Regions from separate parts of the Shewanella sp. 30m-14 genome, predicted to be linked through region 4. Evidence: predicted binding sites of a transcription regulator. Region 4 holds the regulator's gene; each other region holds the start of a gene.
The links. The regulator sigma-54, encoded in region 4, starts transcription at its own class of promoters, with help from an activator protein. The targets are predictions, from matches to a motif close to GTTGGCACGNNNNTNGNNT.
Positions count from the first base shown of each region.

Region 1: the regulator sigma-54 is predicted to act here: its motif matches at 3,585-3,603, upstream of flgA (flagellar basal body P-ring formation chaperone FlgA).
Region 2: the regulator sigma-54 is predicted to act here: its motif matches at 3,408-3,426, upstream of ACVBIU_RS09970 (YggN family protein).
Region 3: the regulator sigma-54 is predicted to act here: its motif matches at 2,195-2,213, upstream of glnA (glutamate--ammonia ligase).

Region 1 covers NZ_JBRILW010000015.1:60,058-65,156, reverse strand. Annotated here, with positions in the region: gene ACVBIU_RS12620 (FlgO family outer membrane protein) at 35-664, shown strand; gene ACVBIU_RS12615 (LPP20 family lipoprotein) at 665-1,111, shown strand; gene ACVBIU_RS12610 (flagella synthesis protein FlgN) at 1,814-2,239, opposite strand; gene flgM (flagellar biosynthesis anti-sigma factor FlgM) at 2,324-2,641, opposite strand; gene flgA (flagellar basal body P-ring formation chaperone FlgA) at 2,739-3,446, opposite strand; gene ACVBIU_RS12595 (chemotaxis protein CheV) at 3,743-4,663, shown strand; gene ACVBIU_RS12590 (CheR family methyltransferase) at 4,807-5,099, shown strand, end outside.
Region 2 covers NZ_JBRILW010000011.1:31,651-36,749, forward strand. Annotated here, with positions in the region: gene mutY (A/G-specific adenine glycosylase) at 1-978, opposite strand, end outside; gene trmB (tRNA (guanosine(46)-N7)-methyltransferase TrmB) at 1,211-1,924, shown strand; gene ACVBIU_RS09960 (YggL family protein) at 1,975-2,301, shown strand; gene glsB (glutaminase B) at 2,301-3,215, shown strand; gene ACVBIU_RS09970 (YggN family protein) at 3,486-4,301, shown strand; gene ACVBIU_RS09975 (LysR family transcriptional regulator) at 4,668-5,099, shown strand, end outside.
Region 3 covers NZ_JBRILW010000008.1:106,628-111,726, forward strand. Annotated here, with positions in the region: gene typA (translational GTPase TypA) at 1-1,583, opposite strand, end outside; gene glnA (glutamate--ammonia ligase) at 2,297-3,706, shown strand; gene ACVBIU_RS08245 (WD40/YVTN/BNR-like repeat-containing protein) at 3,807-4,814, opposite strand; gene ACVBIU_RS08250 (hypothetical protein) at 5,058-5,099, shown strand, end outside.
Region 4 covers NZ_JBRILW010000005.1:12,117-17,215, forward strand. Annotated here, with positions in the region: gene lptC (LPS export ABC transporter periplasmic protein LptC) at 1-470, shown strand, start outside; gene lptA (lipopolysaccharide transport periplasmic protein LptA) at 541-1,080, shown strand; gene lptB (LPS export ABC transporter ATP-binding protein) at 1,077-1,808, shown strand; gene ACVBIU_RS05185 (RNA polymerase factor sigma-54) at 1,946-3,409, shown strand; gene hpf (ribosome hibernation promoting factor) at 3,439-3,726, shown strand; gene ptsN (PTS IIA-like nitrogen regulatory protein PtsN) at 3,729-4,172, shown strand; gene rapZ (RNase adapter RapZ) at 4,379-5,099, shown strand, end outside.

The DNA of each region.
Region 1 (5,099 bases), on a different contig from region 4:
TTGTAGTGATTAACGTCTGATAGGAAGTTTAAACATGTATAAGCCCATTATTTTTCTATCTTTACTGCTGACTATCGGCTGTGCAAGCACCGAGGGCGATAATCCCGCTGAGCAGCAGATGGCTAACGGTTATGGTTTGCCGCATACCGCTGCGATAAATCATTTGTCTCAACAGATGGCCAATGAACTGGTTCGGCAAAACGACAGCTTGCGCCCAAATCAGCCATTGCTGGTGGCAACCCCGGTATTGGTATCAGATATGACATCGACCAATGCGCTTGCTTTGCAATATCAACAAGGTTTGATTGCGGCGTTACATGATCATCAGTTCAATTTAGTTGATATTAATGTCAGTGATGCCCTTAAGGTCACTGCTGATGGTGAGTTTATTATGAGTCGTGATTGGCAGCAATTGTCCTCAGACTTACCGGTTGAGAATGTGGTGGTTTCGACGATGAGTTTATCGACCCAAGGGGTGGCAATTAATAGCCGAATCGTCAATGTGACTAATAACCGTGTGGTATCGGCGGCGCAAGGTTTTGTTAATGCCGCTGCGATGCCTGGTTATATTCGCGTTTCAGAAAAGGTAGTGTCAGAAAATGGGTTACTTTATCGCAATAACCAAGGCGGGCTGCAATCGGTGAAAATAGTAGGGGATAAATAGATGAAAGCCGTTATTTTATGTGCCGCGTTAACCCTTTGTGCATGCTCGGCACAAGACCGCTATGTGCAGTATGAAACAGAGGCGCCACGCTCTTTTCCCAAGTTGAGCGCAATCGGTTATGCACCGCTGGACACTCAACCTGCAGCTGAACATTCTCAGCGTGTATTAATGGCAATGCAAGCCTCGAAAATTGCGGCGTATCGCGAACTTGCAGAGCAGGTTTATGGTCAACAATTGAGTGCAAGTAGCCAGATGAGTGACTGGATGTTATCTAGTGATGAAATTCAAGCGTCTGTATCGGGCGTTATTCGTGGTGCTAAAATAGTAAAAAGTTATCCTGCTGGTGAGCATTATGTGACGGAACTAGAGTTAGATTTTGAGCAAGTATGGGCACTATATCAGCAGCAACACCGCTCGCAACGAGTGAAAGAAATTACGTATTTTTAAGGGGCAGGGCGTTCGCAGGCTCACTTCGAGGACGCTTCGCTTCTAGGTCCTAGGAAAAGCGCAAGAAAAGTCAAAAGCTTGCATTGGTTTTATTTATGCAATTGCTTTGATCTTTATGCTTTGCTAGAACCTAGAACCTAGAACCTAGAACCTAGAACCTAGAACCTTCTTTTTTCGTAGGTCGGCATTAATGCCGTCGTTTTTCTTTTCCTTAAGCGAAGCGCTCCGTAGTGACCTTCAATTAAATTAAACAGTCACGTGCCGTAAGGCCGAAGGCCGTTCGTCTTCGCGTTTCCCGTCTTAGCTTTAACCTAGTACCTGCCTTTCCTCGTACCTTCTTTATAAAGTAGGTCGGCCTTTATGCCGTCAGTTTTGAAGTGATACGTAAGCTTTGATGGGCTAAAGCCGAAGCTACAGCTCAAGCTACAGCTCAAGCTACAATTGCGATGATACGTTATGTTAGTTGTTACGGTGGGCTCTGTAATGTCTAGGCTCTTTGCTTTTGTGTAAGCGAAGCGTTCTGTAGTGACCTTCAATTAAATTAAACAGTCATGTTGCCGTAAGGCCGAAGGCCGTTCGTCTTCGCGTTTCCTGTCTTAGCTTTAACCTAGGATCTAGAAGTCGCAACGCGACGCTCTCGAAGTGACATTCAATTGAGACAAAGTCACGTCCTCGCAGCGAAGCGTCCTTCATTTAAAACCGTTAAGCTTTTAAATTATTTCCAAGCGTTGAAATACTAGAGGTTTTTCCTTTGCCATCGTAAGTTAGGCTCGACGCATTTCGGCTTACCTGTAGCGCTTGTGAGAATCGATTTAAGCTGGCTAAACTTAATTCAATCAGTGACTCATTTTCAGCATTGAGTTGTTGGCACTCGGCTAATAAGACTTTGGTGTCGGTCACTTGTGTAGATAATGTAGGATCGGTTTTTAATAAGGCTAGATCAGGCTGAACGGCAATCATCTCATCATTTTGTTTAAGGCTAGCCAATAGGTTTGCCTTAGTGCTGGCTAACGACAACAAAACATCGGCTTGCTGAGCATGCAAGGCTTGTTTTTCTTGGCTAATAACCGCGTTTAGCTCAGTCAACACTTGGTGTTGTGAGCTAAGGAGTTGAGATAAATTTGTCATAATGGCCTTGTTAATTTTCGCTCTATTGAGTTCGCTGCTTTGACCCGTTATGTCCTACTTTGCACATAAGCTAGCACATAGCGCTTACTTTAAATCTTTAAGATTATTTTCAAAGTTTGCGATGTTACTTGCAAGCTTATCTGGATCGATTTTGTAACGCCCTTCGGCAATTGCGGCTTTAATTTCGTCTACTTTCTTTTGGTCTATTTCTGGCATGTCAGCCATCTTAGTTTGTACATTTTGGATCTGTTGAGCCTGTGCGGTAATCGACACCGAGTCGCCTTTCTGTGCGGCGGGAGTGGGTGTTGTTGGCGCAGTTTGTGCTGATGTTGCTTTGGTACTCGCACCCGTACTAATTCGCGTATTGGCGTGAGGGTTTACTTGTTTAATATCAATAGCCATTTTGAAATCCAACAGTTAAAAAAGAGTTTCTTACCCATGCTATCGGCAGCATCACTGGTTACTTTAGGACTTTTTACATTCTTCTATTCGTACATTCTTACATTCTTACTTCGACTTGGCCAACGCCAGTGACGCGAGCATCGAGTTTTTTATGGGAGTGGCTATTTTTTATGCGAACTTTATCACCCACGTTGCCATCATGCAGTGCTTCACCAACGGTTTTAATTTCAAAATTGTCAGAGCGCGCATATATCGACACGCTATCGCCTTTACACACAATACAGAGTTGGTTGGCAAAAATGGGGTGCCCCGGTGCGACACGTCGTTTTAATCTCGCCCCTATCACTTCGGAGATACTTTCAAACTGTTGGCCCCGCAAAGTGGTTTGCTCAATATATTCGAGTGCAATATCGTCTCTAGATAACAGATCACCCGGCCCCATGGTCGATTTTGCGACTACAACAGGGTACAGGATCTCCACTCTTACCGATAAGAACATCTGCCATGGATAACTTAAATCTGGACTGTTGCAGCTAATTTTAACTGTATTGTTACGGCGGATAGCACGATCGCTGGCGATTTCGGCGGTGATGGGTAAGTAGCAGTTGGGTAAGTTGACACGCGTATCTAGGCTCTGAGGGCTGATATTAATCTTTGCCTTATCAGGCGCTTCAATTTTTTCTTCAATAGCCGCTATAGCTAATTGAGAAATGGTCGATACAGATGGAATACTGGCAGCTGTAGTGGCAGTTGCCGCCATTGGGGTCAAAAGTACAACTAAAATGATGCAAAAGTAGATTTTCATAATGAATGCAGTGGCTTGATTCGCTAATATGCGACAATATTGTGTTATGTGCTGAACTGCAGTCATCTTTATCCTTTTGGATTGGTTGGCGTCATTAGTTTGACTGAAAAGGCCGTACTCGCTTGGATAGCTCCAAGTAAGCAATTAATGTGCCTAAAAGTGATGGTTGTGTGAAATATGGCGTGAAACCTTGTGTGAAATACACCGAGTGTAGCCAAATTATAACGACTATTTACACACACTAATTAAATTGAAATAGATATCGCCTACATGAGTAGGTACAAGGCAAAAAATGTATGTCGAATATTCTCGAATCAGTCAATAAACGGACTCAATTGGTTGGACAAAACCGCCTAGAATTATTGTTATTTAAGCTAAATGGACGTCAACGATTTGGTATTAATGTTTTTAAAGTCAAAGAGGTGTTGCAGTGTCCACCTTTAACAAACTTACCAAAATTGAACTCCAAGGTGCGCGGCGTTGCTCATGTTCGCGGTATGATGATTTCGGTGATTGACTTGAGTGCGGCAACCGGTGGTCGTCCAATCGAGAATATTGAAAACAGCTTCATTATTATCTCAGAATATAACCGCAGTGTGCAGGGCTTCTTGGTCAGTTCAGTTGAGCGAATTATTAATATGAACTGGGAAGCCATTATGCCGCCACCACAAGGGGCGGGCAAATCCTCTTATCTGACCGCGGTGACTGAAATTGAAAACGAATTAGTTGAGATTTTAGATGTTGAGAGAATTCTTGATGAAATTTCACCCGTTAACACTAACACCAGTAAAGAGCTGGATGATGCCTTAACGATTGACCGTGATAAGCATTACCACATTATGGTGATTGATGACTCATCGGTCGCTCGTAAGCAAATTATTCGCGCGCTCACTTCGCTCGATTTACAAATAGATACAGCCAAAGACGGTAGAGAAGCGTTGAATAAACTGCGGGCGATATCGGCAGAGCTTGATGACGTATCAACTGAGATCCCATTGATTATTTCTGACATTGAAATGCCAGAGATGGATGGTTATACCTTAACCGCCGAAATTCGTGATGATCCTAAGCTAAGAAACATTAAAGTGGTATTACACACTTCATTAAGCGGTGTGTTTAATCAGGCGATGGTGCAAAAGGTGGGGGCTAACGATTTTATCGCTAAGTTTAACCCTGATGAGTTAGCCGCAGCGGTAAACAAGCATTTAAGCCTGTAGTTGCCATTAGTTGCCGTTATTTAGTATCAGCATAAACCATAGCTTGCTTGTGTTTGTGTTGATGCTAAGGTATAAACCTGCGTTCGTTTTTACCCGTGGTCGATGTTGATTGACCACTGTGGTTTGTTTTACTGAATTAGGATATTAGAGTGGCGAATAAATCTCTTGCTGAGAATGAGTACAATCAATTTAGATTATTCTTAGAACAGCACAGCGGTATTGTGTTGGGAGAAAATAAGCAGTATCTGGTGCGTAGCCGACTAGCACCTCTTATGGGCAAATATAATTTGCCATCCTTATCAGACGTGGTTAAGCATTCGATGAAACCGACTGAGCGCCAATTGCGCACTGAAGTTATCGATGCTATGACGACAAATGAAACCTTATGGTTTCGCGACCGTTATCCTTTCGAGTTATTGTCGAGTACGATTTTACC
Region 2 (5,099 bases), on a different contig from region 4:
ATACCAGAGCGCGGAACTTTGTTCCATGATCTGGTTATTGCTAATACCACTTACTCGGACCAACACCGGCTGGATATCGAGGTGAAAGTGGCTAAAAGTGTGTCTAAAACCGACTAACTCTTGTTGCGAGGTCATTTTTAGTTGCTTGTCTTTAATATAAGCGTCGAGTTCGGCGCGCTCTGCAAATTGAGGAAAGCACCAGAGACCGCCCCAAATACCCACGGGTGGTCGTTTCTCAAGATGCACTAGATGCTCATCTTCTATGACTAATAGCCAAGCAAACTTTTCTGGAATAGATTTCTTTGGTTTTTTACCTGGATATTCGGTCTGCCGGCCACTTAACTGGGCTTTACAGTCTATGGCTACAGGGCATTGGGCGCAGTTAGGCTTGGAGCGCGTACAGACAGTTGCACCAATATCCATCATGGCCTGATTATATTTTTGAATATCTTTAGCTGGGGTTAACATTTCGGTTAATTGCCAAAGTTGCTGCTCGACAGGTTTTTTACCTGGCCAGCCTTCGATTGCACCATGGCGAGCTAAAACACGCTTCACATTACCGTCGAGAATAGCAAAGTTGAGTCCTAAAGATAGCGAAAGCACTGCACCTGCCGTTGAACGACCAATACCAGGTAATGCCAAAACATCATCAAAGTGAGTTGGAAACTCGCCATTAAAATCAGACTGCATTATTTGTGCGGCTTTATGTAGGTTTCTGGCGCGCGCGTAATAACCAAGTCCAGTCCAGTGATGCAGCACTTCGTCCTGCTCGGCACAGGCTAGGCTATCAATATCTGGAAATCGTGCGATAAACTTTTCGAAATAGGGGATAACCGTAGCAACTTGCGTTTGCTGGAGCATGATCTCTGAAATCCATACTTTATATGGGGTTTTATTGAGTTGCCAAGGAAGTTGTTTACGACCAAAGTTGTCGTACCATTCGATAATTCTTGTTGAAAAAAGCGCGGTAGTTTTCATCGGCGCAGTGTAACTTTAGCCTAGGGTTTAAACAAGCAAAGCACAGGGCTTTTTATGGCAAAGTGGCTGGAGTTGTAAGCAAAATATGGCTTATTTAGCTGTAAAGCAAAGGCACTGCTCGCACAAACTGAGATTATTGGTATAATTTCGCCACAATAAGGCTTGCACTGAAGGTTGAACTTTGGATAATGCCTTTCTTTTTTAAATTATGCTGTCTTAAGCGAGGGCGAAAATGAGCGACGTAACAACCGCTGAATTCAATGAAGAAGGTAAATACCTTCGCAAAGTGAGAAGCTTTGTATTGAGAGAGGGCCGTTTAACTAAAGGCCAAGCTCAAGCAATGGAGCAGCAATGGCCAATCATGGGCCTAGATTACACTCCAGAATCGATTGATTTAGTCGAAGTATTTGGTCGTGAAGCAGATACCGTTCTAGAGATCGGCTTTGGCATGGGCGCGTCATTGGTAGAAATGGCTAAGGCGGCTCCTGAGCTTAACTTTATCGGTATCGAAGTGCATAAACCCGGCGTCGGTGCATGCTTGGCAGAAGCTGCTGAAGCGGGCGTGACTAACTTACGTGTTTATCACCATGATGCAATTGAAGTACTTGAAAATAGCATTGCTGAAGGCAGTCTGGCTTGTGTGCAATTGTTCTTCCCAGATCCTTGGCATAAAACTCGTCATCATAAGCGCCGTATCGTTCAAGCACCATTTGCTGAATTGATCCGCAAGAAACTTAAGGTTGGCGGTGTATTCCATCTGGCAACAGATTGGGAAAACTACAGCGAACATATGCTAGAAGTGATGAATGCCGCGCCTGGTTATAAAAACCAATCTGAGACAGGTGATGTTGTTGAACGTCCAGATCATCGTCCATTGACTAAATTCGAAGCGCGTGGCCACCGTTTAGGTCATGGGGTTTGGGATCTTATGTTTGAGCGTGTTTAAGCGCTAAACCGAATTTATATACTGTAAATAAGCTATCTAGGAGAACAACCATGGCAGCAAACCGTAGCCGTCGCTTACGTAAGAAATTACGCGTTGATGAGTTCCAAGAGTTTGGATTTGACGTTAACTGGATTTTTAATGAGTCAGTAACAGAAGAGCAAATTGATGCAATCGTTGATCAGTTTATCGATGAAGTGATTGAACCTAACGACCTAGGTTATCACGGCGGTGGACACAAAGAGTGGGAAGGTATTATTGCCACTCAAGGTATCGGCAAGTGTACAGAAGAGCACCGAGCTGCAGTTAAAGCATTCTTTGACGCTCAACCTGTATCTGATCTCGAAATTGGCGAGCTTTACGATATTTGGTGGGGCTAATGCCTGAATTGGCATTACTTGAAGAGATCCTAGAAAAAGTACGACCTCTTCTAGGACAGGGTAAAGTGGCTGACTATATTCCAGCCCTTGCCCAAGTTGATGCTAATAAGTTAGGTATTGCAGTGACGACCTCTGACGGTGTCACTATAGGGGCTGGAGATTATCTCGAGCCCTTTTCAATTCAGAGTATTTCTAAGGTATTTAGTCTTACCTTGGCGCTAATGCTGTATGAAGAAGATGAGATTTGGTCGAGAGTCGGTAAAGAACCCTCAGGCCATTCTTTTAACTCTTTAGTTCAAGTTGAATTGGAAAAAGGCTTACCGCGAAATCCATTTATCAATGCTGGTGCGCTGGTTATTGCCGATCTTTTGCAAAGTCGTTTAGGTGCGCCTAAGCACCGTATGCTTGAGATTGTTCGTGGTTTAAGTGAAAACAATAGAGTGGGATACGATAAAATCGTTGCCGCATCTGAATATCAACACAGCGCAAGAAACGCCGCGATAGCTTACTTGATGAAATCATTCGGTAATTTTAATAACGACGTTGATACTGTGTTGCACAGCTACTTTCACTATTGCTCACTTCGCATGAGCTGCGCAGATCTTTCCCGTGCTATGTTTTACTTAGCTAACTCAGGTAAAAGCCTTGCTGGTAAACAGTTAATTAGTCCTGTACAGAATCGGCAGTTAAATGCGTTATTAGCCACATCCGGCCTTTATGACGGTGCGGGTGAGTTCGCTTATCGCGTCGGTATGCCGGGTAAGAGCGGTGTCGGCGGTGGCATTATCGCGGTGATCCCTGGTGACATGTCTGTATGTGTTTGGTCTCCGGAGCTTGATGCCAATGGCAACTCTTTAGCGGGCACGGCAGTGTTAGAAGCCTTGAGTCAGACTTTAGGCCGTTCGATTTTTTAGTTTTACTCAGTCAATTGTCTACAGCCAGTCACTATAGTCAGTTTCTACAATTAGTTCCTACATCAGTATCAACATCAGCTGTTTTTGATATTTGGCCAATTGTTAGCTTAATTGGCCAAATATATTATTTAGCAGCGTGTATCACCTCTATACAACTCAAGTGATAACCTTTAAAAACATGGTGTTAGCTTGTTTGGCATGGTCTGTGCTTTATTTACATCAAGATTGAAAATAATATCATACAGACTATAGCGATAAAGGATTGATGCGATGAAAAAACTACTTACCTCTGTTGGGATCTCAGCCGTGTTGCTATCAGCAACGAGTCTACAAACCGTTGCCGCTCATAGCGACCAGTCAATGAATAAAGAGTGCGAAGTCGCGCTTAATTATGACGTCACGGTAGAGCCTAAGAAACTGATTGTCAGTGAGGTTGGTGATGAAAAGTATCGCATCGAAATGGATGAGCTATTTGTTAATGGCAAGCAAGTGTCACTTAATAAACAGCAGCAAGCATTAGTGAGTCAGTATTCACAAGAGGTTTCTTCGCAAGTACCTGAGGTGATTGAACTGGTTAATGATGCGGTTGGAATGGCTTCTTCTGCAGTGAGTCTTGCGTTAACCCCACTGTTAGGTGATAGCGCAGGTGCTAAGATTGACGAAATGATGTCAGGTCTTGAGCAACGAATCGAAAGCGTAGCGTACCAACATGGCGATACGTTTTACCTTGGCTCGACAGAGTCATCACTAGAAGATGCCTTTGGAGAGGAGTTTGAGCAAGAGATGGAAGAGTTAGTGCAGAACTCACTCGGCAGCATGATGATGACTTTAGGCGCACAAATGATGTCGGGCGCCGGTGATAGCTTTGAACAGAAGATGGACTCTTTTTCTCAAAAGATGGAAACCATTGGTGATGATATCGAGATGCAGATGGAGCAGCAAGCCGCTGATCTAGAAGCCCGTGGCGAAAAGCTATGCGAAAGATTTAAAACCTTAGTGGTACTGGAGCAACAGTTGCGTGACGAGATCCCAGAACTTGCTAGCTATCCTTTAGTTGAATCCTCTAATACCACTATGCTTGAGTAAACATTACTTCACTGGACTCGTTACTAAGATATACGCTTGGTAAAACAATGAAGTAAAGCTGTTGCCTTGATTGATTTGCAACCTCCCCTGCATCCCCCCTTTATGCAGGGGTTTTTACATTTAAAGCCTCACTAGACTTTTGTACTACCGATCCCCTTTGTACCTAGCCCAAACTACATATTTGATGAGTTATGGGGATTTTTTGGTATACTTCTAAAAATAAAAACAAAAACCAACTATTGGTTACATAATACAAACTCTACTCTAGCGTACATATATTCACTTAAGATATTGTTTTTAATAGAAAACAGCATGTCTTAGCGATGGAAGTACTATTACTGTCGTAAACACCTTAAGGCGATTTACATGTTAGAACTTTTAGAACCAATCGCAATTTTTACCCATGTGGCTCGAGCGGGCAGTTTTAGCTCTGCGGCGAGAAAGTTAGGCATATCAAAGTCTAAAGTAAGTACCCAAGTGGCCGATCTGGAGCATAAGCTTGGTGTTCAATTGATTCAACGTACCACAAGAAGCTTGAGTTTAACTGAGGCGGGCCATCTATTGTATGCCCAAGGAGAAGAGTTATTAAGAGATGCCGACCAAGCTGTTGCTAGCGTTCATAATCTTAATGATGCTACCCGAGGCGTATTGAAAGTGGGTATTTCTCAGTCATTCGGTACCATGCACATCATCCCTGCTTTGCCAGAGTTTATGGCTAAGCATCCAGAGCTCGAACTTCAAGTTAGCTTACTTGACCATAAAGTCGACGTGGTTAGTGAAGGTTTAGACCTACTACTT
Region 3 (5,099 bases), on a different contig from region 4:
GCATGAAGACCAACTACTTGACCTTCGTATACTTCTGATGCGTGAGTAATAAACAGACGACCACGCTCTTGTAGACCGAATAGTGCGAATGTTAGTGCTTTACCAGTAGCGTTAGAGATCAATACACCACGTGCACGTTGACCAATATCACCGCCTTTCAAAGGACCGTAGTGGTCGAATGAATGGTAAATAAGACCAGTACCAGAAGTCGCTGTCATGAACTCAGTTTGGAAACCAATTAGACCACGGCTAGGGATAACGAAGTCGATACGTACACGACCCTTACCGTCTAACTGCATGTCCTTCATGTCACCCTTACGGATACCAAGCTTCTCGATCACTGCACCTTGATGCGCTTCTTCAACGTCAACAGTTAGTGTTTCGAACGGCTCACACATCTCGCCATCGATCTCTTTAACGATAACTTCTGGACGAGAAACAGCTAGCTCGTAACCTTCACGACGCATGTTTTCAATCAAGATTGAAAGGTGAAGCTCACCACGGCCTGATACGCGGAAACGATCTGGGCTGTCAGTTTCTTCAACGCGCAATGCTACGTTGTGTACTAGCTCTTGTTGTAGACGCTCAAGGATGTTACGTGAAGTTACGTACTTACCTTCTTTACCCGCAAACGGAGAAGTGTTTACCTGGAATGTCATTGTTAGTGTTGGTTCATCAACAGACAATGGAGGTAATGCTTCTACGTTAGTAGGGGCACAAATTGTGTCAGAAATCTGTAACTGGCCAAGACCAGTAATCGCAACGATGTCACCAGCGTTAGCATCTGTAACTTCGTGACGCTCTAGACCCATGTAACCTAATACCTGGCCGATTTTACCGTTACGTTTCTTGCCGTCAGCGCCAAGTACAGTAACTTGTTGGTTAGTCTTAACACTACCACGCTTGATACGACCAATACCGATAACACCCACGTATGAGTTGTAGTCGATTTGAGAGATTTGCATCTGGAAATCACCTTCAGCATCAGCATCTGGTGAAGAAACTTTTTCAACGATCGTTTCGAAAAGTGGCGTCATATCTGCGCTAGTTTCGTCTGGATCTAATGTTGCAAAACCGTTTAGTGCAGAAGCATAAACGATTGGGAAATCTAGCTGCTCATCGGTAGCGCCTAGGTTGTCGAACAAGTCAAATACTTGGTCAATAACCCAATCAGGACGTGCGCCAGGACGGTCAATCTTGTTAATAACAACGATTGGCTTAAGACCTTGAGCAAAAGCTTTCTTAGTCACGAAGCGAGTCTGTGGCATTGGACCATCCACAGCGTCAACTAGTAGTAATACTGAGTCAACCATAGATAGAACACGCTCTACCTCACCACCGAAATCGGCGTGACCTGGGGTATCAACGATGTTGATACGGTAATCGTTCCACTTGATGGCAGTGTTCTTGGCCAGAATCGTGATACCACGTTCCTTTTCAAGATCATTTGAATCCATCACCCGCTCAGTGGCTTCTCCTCGAGACTCAAGGGTTCCTGACTGCGCCAGCAACTTATCAACCAAGGTAGTCTTACCATGGTCAACGTGTGCAATAATGGCGATGTTACGTAAATTCTCTAACACGGCTAAACCTCTTACCATCGGTATAATATATAGGGGGGGTTACTGCCAACGACTAAAACCAATCTAGTATAGTAGTTGCAATAAAAAGCGTGACATTCTACTCTAGCTCAGCGTTATCTCACAGGATTATTTTTAACCAATCGTTAAAAATAACTCTTTCGCATTGATTTTTTTTGCCTTAACGTCTGCTTTTTACACACTTTTTTATACTTTAGTTGTGTGACACTATTAGGTCATCCTAGACAAACACTCCTCCTTAAATTCATCATTTTCACCTTTTAAAGCTATTTTAAGCCTCAAATTCCGCTAGAAAACAACGGATATTCTCTTCACAAAAAAACAAAAAACATGACTGTCCTTAATCCTAATAACACTTATTGAAAATCTAATGTTATTTGCTTGACCTCCCCCCTATAAAATTACTCATGGCTTAGTTATTCTGTGTAACGATTTTTAGCGAGACGCCAACAGTTGATTACAGGGAAAATAGCGGCTGCACTGTTATAGCGCGTGCACCATCTCGATCCATCCCGCGCACCATTACGGTGCAACAAGGATATCAGCATCGAGAACAAAAATATTATCACCCTTAATTATCAGTGAGTTACAAATTTGGCATAAGTCTCGCTTTAAGAATGCCAGAATCGCATTAAGCGCTAAATATTAAAGATAAAACAAAGGGACGCCCCTTTACCCTACTCGGAGACTTTAGAATGTCAGCAGAATCAGTTTTACAACAACTAAAAGAATTAGAAGTTAAGTTTGTTGATTTACGTTTTACCGATACGATAGGTAAAGAGCAGCACGTAACCATTCCAACTCACCAAGTCGATGCTGACTTTTTTGAAGACGGTAAAATGTTTGACGGTTCTTCAATCCAAGGTTGGAAAGGCATTAATGAATCAGACATGGTATTGATGCCAGATCCTGCAAGTTTTGTACTTGACCCTTTCACGGCAGAAACTACTGCTAACATTCGTTGTGACATCCTAAACCCTGGCACAATGACCGGTTACAACCGTGACCCACGCTCTATTGCTAAAAAAGCAGAAGACTACCTACGTTCAACAGGTATTGCTGACACCGTATTGGTAGGTCCTGAGCCAGAATTCTTCCTATTTGACGATGTTAAGTTCGGCGCTGACATGTCTGGTTGTTTCTACAAGGTTGATGCTGAAGAAGCAGCTTGGAACTCAGGTACTAGCTACGATGGTGGCAACAAGGGTCACCGTCCAGGCGTGAAAGGTGGTTACTTCCCAGTAGCACCAGTAGACTCTTCACAAGACATCCGTAGTGCTATGTGTTTAGTGCTAGAAGAGATGGGTCAAGTTGTTGAAGCGCATCACCATGAAGTTGCTACAGCGGGCCAAAACGAGATCGCGACACGTTTCAACTCACTAACACTTAAGGCCGATGAAGTTCAGGTACTTAAGTATGTTGTTCACAACGTGGCCCACGCTTACAACAAGACAGCGACATTTATGCCTAAGCCAATCGTTGGCGACAACGGTAGCGGTATGCACGTGCATCAGTCTCTTGCGAAAGATGGCGTTAACTTGTTCGCAGGTGACAAGTACGGTGGATTGAGCGAAACAGCTCTATTCTACATCGGTGGTGTGATTAAGCATGCGCGTGCAATTAACGCATTTGCTAACCCATCGACAAACTCATACAAGCGTCTTGTACCACACTTCGAAGCGCCTGTTATGCTTGCTTACTCAGCAGCTAACCGCTCTGCTTCTATCCGTATCCCAGTGGTACCAAGTGCAAAAGGTCGTCGTATCGAAATCCGTTTTGGTGACCCAGTGGCTAACCCATACTTAGCGTTCTCTGCAATGCTAATGGCTGGCCTTGACGGTATCCAGAATAAGATCCACCCAGGTGAAGCAATGGATAAAGATCTATACGATCTTCCAGCTGAAGAAGCAGCAGAAATCCCAACAGTTGCCACTTCACTAGAAAACGCACTTGAGTGTCTAGACGCTGACCGTGAGTTCCTAACTCGTGGCGACGTATTCACTAACGACTTTATCGACTCTTACATCGCCCTTAAGTCTGCTGATGTTGAGCGCATCAACCAAACAACTCACCCAGTAGAATTCGAGCTTTACTACAGCTTGTAATCCTCTGAGTGACCCGCTAACCACTCGTAAGTGATTAGTCTTTAAAGCCCTAAACAGTCATGTTTGGGGCTTTTTTATTTAGCAGGTAAATGACTAATCTTTAAAACTGATACACCGCAACACGGCCATTATGCCCTGCAGCAACTAGTGTATTGCCCTCGATAGCCAAAGTAAAAAATCCCTGAGACTCACCGTTAATCAGCAGTGGCTGCCAACTATAACCATGATCATGAGAAATATCGGTTGATAGCTTACCGGTGGCAATACAGGTTTCTTCGTAGCACACCATAGCGCTGCGCAAACCTGGGGTTGTGCCGGGGGCTTTATGCCACACATAGCCCTTTTTATACACCATATTGGCAGCATGCTTATCACGCTGCTGATAATCGCCTCCCAGTACAAATAGATCATCTAGATGATTAAATGCCAGCGCATAACCACCGGCAGTTTGAGTATCATCATAAAGTGCGATTGGATGCCGACGCCAATGCGTGCCTGAATCGGCGGTAAGGTAGACTGAGCTACTATATCCTCCGGTAGTAAACCAGGCGCGGCCTCTCTTGCCAACAACTAAGGTGTTACCGCTAGCGGCAAACGCGACCTCTTTATCAAGCATTTTGGGTAACCCACCTTTCGCCACTCGCTGCCAAGATTTTCCGCCATCGGTTGTACGCAAAATCACATAGCAACCACCAACCGGATCACCCAGCAATAAGCCGTTATTACGATCCCAAAAGGCGATTGAATTAAAAAAGCCGAGTTCATCTGGATTATCAAATATTAATTGCCAACTTAAACCCTGATTTTCGGTGATATACAGCTTAGATAAGCCCCCTTCACCCGCGCCCATAACAATGGCAGTGTTGGCATCGAATACTTCAATATCGCGAAAGTCAGTCAAAGGCTGATCTTTTACCGACACATCTAACCAGGTGTTACCTTGATCTTTGGAGATATAAACACGGTTATCTGTTCCCGTAACCCAAGCAACCCCATCAAGTATGGCGCTACCTCTCAAAGCGGCATTGGCCCCAAGCGTTTGCACATTCCAATCCATGGATGAGGTACTGAAGCAACATAAGCTAAGTAACAGTATGAATATCTTCATTTAATTCCCTTAAAAAACGGCACCATAAATACTATCGGCCAATCATAGGTAATAGGCAAGCCTAAAGGTGGCAAGCATTTAGCCCATTATTGCTCACTCACATAAACACCAGCTTATTAGCCTAAGCTAAATAAAGCATGATTAAACAACAAGTTAATAACAAGTATTGCTGGACACTGGCCACACGATAGCCTAAATTAAAAGTGTGACGAAGATCACCGTTTAAGTAATAAGGAACCTACTATGAGAAAAACAGCCACTCGAGTAACACTATTAAGTGCAGGA
Region 4 (5,099 bases):
AGCTGAATATCGATACAAGTCAGCGACCCGACTATATTATCGATGATCTACGTAGCATCGAATATAACGAGTTAGGCTTCATCAATAGCGAAGTAACAGCGAAACACATGGAACACTTTGATAGCGTCAATATGACCTATTTTACTGAGCCTGTTTATCTCATTTACCCTGATGATGGCCTAGCCGAATGGCGACTTAAAAGTGATAAAGGCAGCCTGAATAAAGTCACTGGCAAGGTAACGCTAGAAAACAATGTTATTATCGACTCGATTAGCCCAGAAGAGCCGATACAGACGTTAAGCACCAGCTATTTAGATCTTGATTTGAATACTATGATCATGACGTCAGATGAAATTATCCACGTCACTGGCAACGAATTCGTCATTCAAGGTGTAGGCTTATATGCCGACCTGAATGCCCAGAGCGTAAAACTAATCAGCCAAGTAGAAGGTATCTACGAAGCTCAGTAACGCCAACATATTGAACAATTTTACACTCATACTAGCTAAAGAAAACGCTTTAGCTGAGTAGAAGGACGCTATGAAATACAATCAATCTATCCTTGCAGGCCTATTTTGTCTGCTCAGTTTCAGCTCTGTTGCTAAAGTTGATGACCTGATGCAAGAGGTGAAAATTGCGGCCGCTAGCCAAGAAGCTGATATCAAGAATAATCAGGTTATCTTTTTTGGGCCTGTCGAAGTCACTCAGGGCACAATCAAGATGAATGCCGATAAGCTACGGGTTTTCTCAAAAGAAGATAAGAGCGGTAAAACGCTTGTGGCGACTGGTAACCCAGCCACTTACACCCAAATAATGGATGATGGACGCCCGGCAACGGCTAGCGCAAAAGAGATCCGCTACGAACTTGCTACGCGCACACTCACCTTAGTCGGCGAAGCCACCCTAGCGCAAGACGGTAGCCAGGTCACAGGTAACCGCATTAAATACAACATCAGTTTGCAACAGCTTATTGCAGAAAGTACTGGCAAGGGCGATGACAGAGTTATCACCATTATTCAGCCTGAAACCTATCAGGAAGAGAAACCAGAATCGCCAGCGAAAAAGCAGGAACAGCAATGAACCAAATCACCTTAAAAGCGGTCAATCTTGCTAAGAGCTATAAAAATCGTGCCGTCGTACAAGATGTTAGCTTAACCGTAAAGACAGGTCAGATTGTTGGTTTGCTTGGCCCAAACGGTGCAGGAAAAACAACGACATTCTACATGGTGGTTGGCCTAGTACAGAGTGATAAGGGTAAGATCTTTATTGATGATGACGATCTTACGCTCGATCCTATGCATTTACGCGCCCGTAAAGGTATCGGTTACCTACCTCAGGAAGCCAGTATTTTTAGAAAGCTGTCAGTACGTGACAACATCATGGCCGTCTTACAGACTCGTCATGACATCAATAACGAGCAACGTGAAGAACAACTTGAGCATCTACTCGAAGAGTTTCATATCACTCACATTCGTGACAGCCAAGGTATGGCATTGTCTGGAGGCGAACGCCGCCGGGTAGAAATTGCTCGGGCACTCGCAGCTAATCCAAAGTTTATCTTGTTAGATGAGCCGTTCGCGGGTGTTGACCCCATTTCAGTTATCGATATTAAAAAAATTATTGAACAACTTAAGAGTCGCGGTCTGGGCGTACTGATCACCGATCATAATGTTCGCGAAACTTTGGACGTTTGTGAGCGTGCTTACATAGTAAGCCACGGAAATCTGATTGCTGAAGGTACACCTGCCGAAATCTTGGACAACCAACAGGTTCGAGCGGTGTACTTAGGTGAACAATTCAGGCTATAGTTAATTCACAGTATGGAAGCTGAAAAACTCAATATGGAATTATTTCCAAAAAAAAATCAACGTGTTGAGTTTTTGAGCAACCTTCGCCAGTTCAACGAGCTTTAACGTTTAACTACAGTGTAGGGAATAGCGGTAAAATGAAAGCGTCACTCCAGCTCAAAATGGGTCAACAGCTCACTATGACTCCCCAGTTACAACAGGCCATTCGCCTGTTACAACTGTCTTCTTTAGAGCTGCAACAAGAGATCCAACAAGCATTAGATTCTAATCCGTTACTGGAGCTAGATGAAGAGCAGTCAGATGGCGATATGATCAACGATGAAGATCACTCTGTAAATGACTCTAATAGTGAACTCACCCAAGATAGCGCAAGCGTTGACACCTCCGAAGCCCTCACCCAAGATTCCATGCCCGATGACCTGCCTATGGATACCACTTGGGATGAAGTCTACACCGTTTCCTCTAATGCTAGCTCAGGCGTAAGTCGTGAAGATGACATGCCATTCCAAGGCGAGACTAGCGAAGGCTTATATGAGCATCTTGAGTGGCAAAAGAACCTCACCCCATTTTCAGATAACGATCTTGCTATCGCCACCGCGATTATTGATGCGATCGATGAACGAGGTTATTTAACCCAGAGCTGTGACGAAATTCTCGAAGCGATGGGCGATCCTGAAACTGAACTCGATGAAGTCGAAGCCGTTTTAAAACGAATTCAACATTTTGATCCTATCGGTGTTGCCGCCCGCAACTTAAGTGAATGCCTACTTATCCAGCTAGCACAATATGCCGCAGATACACCGCACATTGAAAATGCAAGATTACTGATTAAAGACTATTTAGACCTTATTGCGGGGCGTGATTTTAGGCAGTTAATGCGTAAAACCAAACTCAAAGAGGATGATTTACGTGAGGCGATCACACTGATCCAAACTCTTAACCCAAGACCTGGGCTTGCCATTGCACGCAGTAAAGATGAATACGTCATTCCCGACGTGTCTGTCAGCAAGAAAAAAGGTCGCTGGGTGGTAGAGCTAAATCCTGACTATATGCCTAAGATTAATGTTAATCAGCATTACGCATCAATGGCGCGTAGCACAACGAATCAGGCCGACGGTCAATTTATCCGTGGCCACCTGCAAGAAGCTAAGTGGTTTATAAAGAGCCTGGAAAGCCGCAACGACACCTTATTGAAAGTGACAAACTGTATCGTCAAATTCCAGCAAGGCTTTTTTGAGTTCGGTGAAGAAGCCATGAAACCTATGGTACTCAATGACATTGCCGAAGCTGTTGAAATGCATGAATCTACCATTTCACGCGTTACCACACAGAAGTACATGCACACCCCAAGGGGCATTTTTGAACTAAAATATTTCTTCTCAAGCCATGTGGGTACCGACGATGGCGGAGAATGCTCATCGACAGCAATTAGGGCATTTATTAAGAAATTAGTCGCAGCTGAAAACCAGAGGAAACCGTTAAGCGATAGCAAAATGGCCCAGCTTCTGGCTGAACAAGGGATTAAAGTTGCTAGACGTACGATTGCAAAATATCGAGAAGCGATGCTGATCCCGCCCTCAAACCAACGTAAGAGTTTATAACTCAAAATTAGGCACATGGAGGATCGATAATGCAAATCAACCTGACAGGACATCACATCGAAATCACCGATTCACTACGCGGTTATGTAGAAGAGAAATTTACAAAGCTTGAACGACATTTCGATCAGATCAATAATGTGCACGTTATTTTGAATGTACAAAAAATGCAGCAGATTGCCGAAGCTAAAATTCACCTTAAAAAAGGGGAAGTATTTGCTATTTCGGAACATGCAGATATGTATGCTGCAATAGACTCCCTGATCGATAAACTAGATCGTCAGGTTATTAAACACAAAGAGAAGCTGACTAAACACTAACGATGGAACTAAGTACCATCCTGCAGCCGGAGTGCACTACCTGCGCCACTCCGGGCAGTAAGAAAAAAGTACTGGAGTTAATCAGTGACATTGCCGCTGTCCAGTACCCAACCCTTTCTTCACAAGAGATCTTTGAAAGTCTCTTGGCACGAGAGAAAATGGGTAGCACGGGAATAGGTAATGGTATAGCGATTCCTCATGGAAGGCTGTCGAATATAGAACGTCCAGTTGCAGTATTAGTTAAATGTGAAGTTCCTATCCCATTTGACTCATTCGATAAGCAGCCTGTCGATATTCTATTTGCTTTATTGGTGCCATCTGATCAGTGTGAGCAACATTTAGCAACACTGTCTTGTATGGCTGAAAAACTCAACGATAAAGCGGTGGTTAAGCAGTTGAGAAAGACCAGCAATGAATCAGAGCTATACCAAGTCATTACCCAATAGCTAACTACTCAGGTCTTTAAGTTATTTATTTTTTACACAAAAGGTAAATGATTTAAAGACCTAAGTAATTATTACAGCAATATTATTTATTCTTATTCACCCGCTCAACTTCTTGCTTTCAGCCTTAAAAAAGTTAATCTATACACTTACACAATATAACCACAAAAATCATACATTTTGTTTAATGTCTATCAGGTAATCATACGATGAAGCTTGTTTTAGTCTCAGGTCGCTCCGGTTCAGGTAAGTCCGTTCTATTAAGAATGCTAGAAGATCTCGGCTATTATTGTGTCGATAACCTGCCCTTGCCAATGATGGGGACCTTACTCAAAGAGCTATCGGGTAACACTAAGCTTGTCGCCATCAGTGTCGATATTCGTAACCTGCCAGAAAAGAAAGATGAGCTGGTTAAGCACCTCACTTTTCTGCCTGATGGGGTTGAGTTATTAAGCTTTTTCCTTAACTCAAGCGATGAAGTGCTACTTAAACGTTATAACGAGACCCGTCGTCTGCACCCTTTATCGCACGATAACATTTCGCTTAAAGAGGCCATTGCGCTAGAAGGTCGCTTGCTAGAGCCGCTAGCCAACATTGTCGATCATTATATCGATACCTCAAATCTCAACATTTACGATCTTAATGATCAGGTGCGTGAGATCCTACTTGGCAATCTTGATAAAGAGTTGATGATCAACTTCGAATCGTTTGGTTTTAAACATGGTATGCCAACCGAAGCTGACTTTATGTTTGATGTACGTTTTTTGCCAAACCCACATTGGGAGCCCGACCTGCGCCCTATGACTGGGCTCGACCAACCAGTACAAGATTTCTTAAATGAACGCCCAATGGTCAACCTGTTTATTAAACAGATTGAAGATCTACTCGAAACTTGGTTACCCGATCTAGAACGTAACAACCGTAGCTACC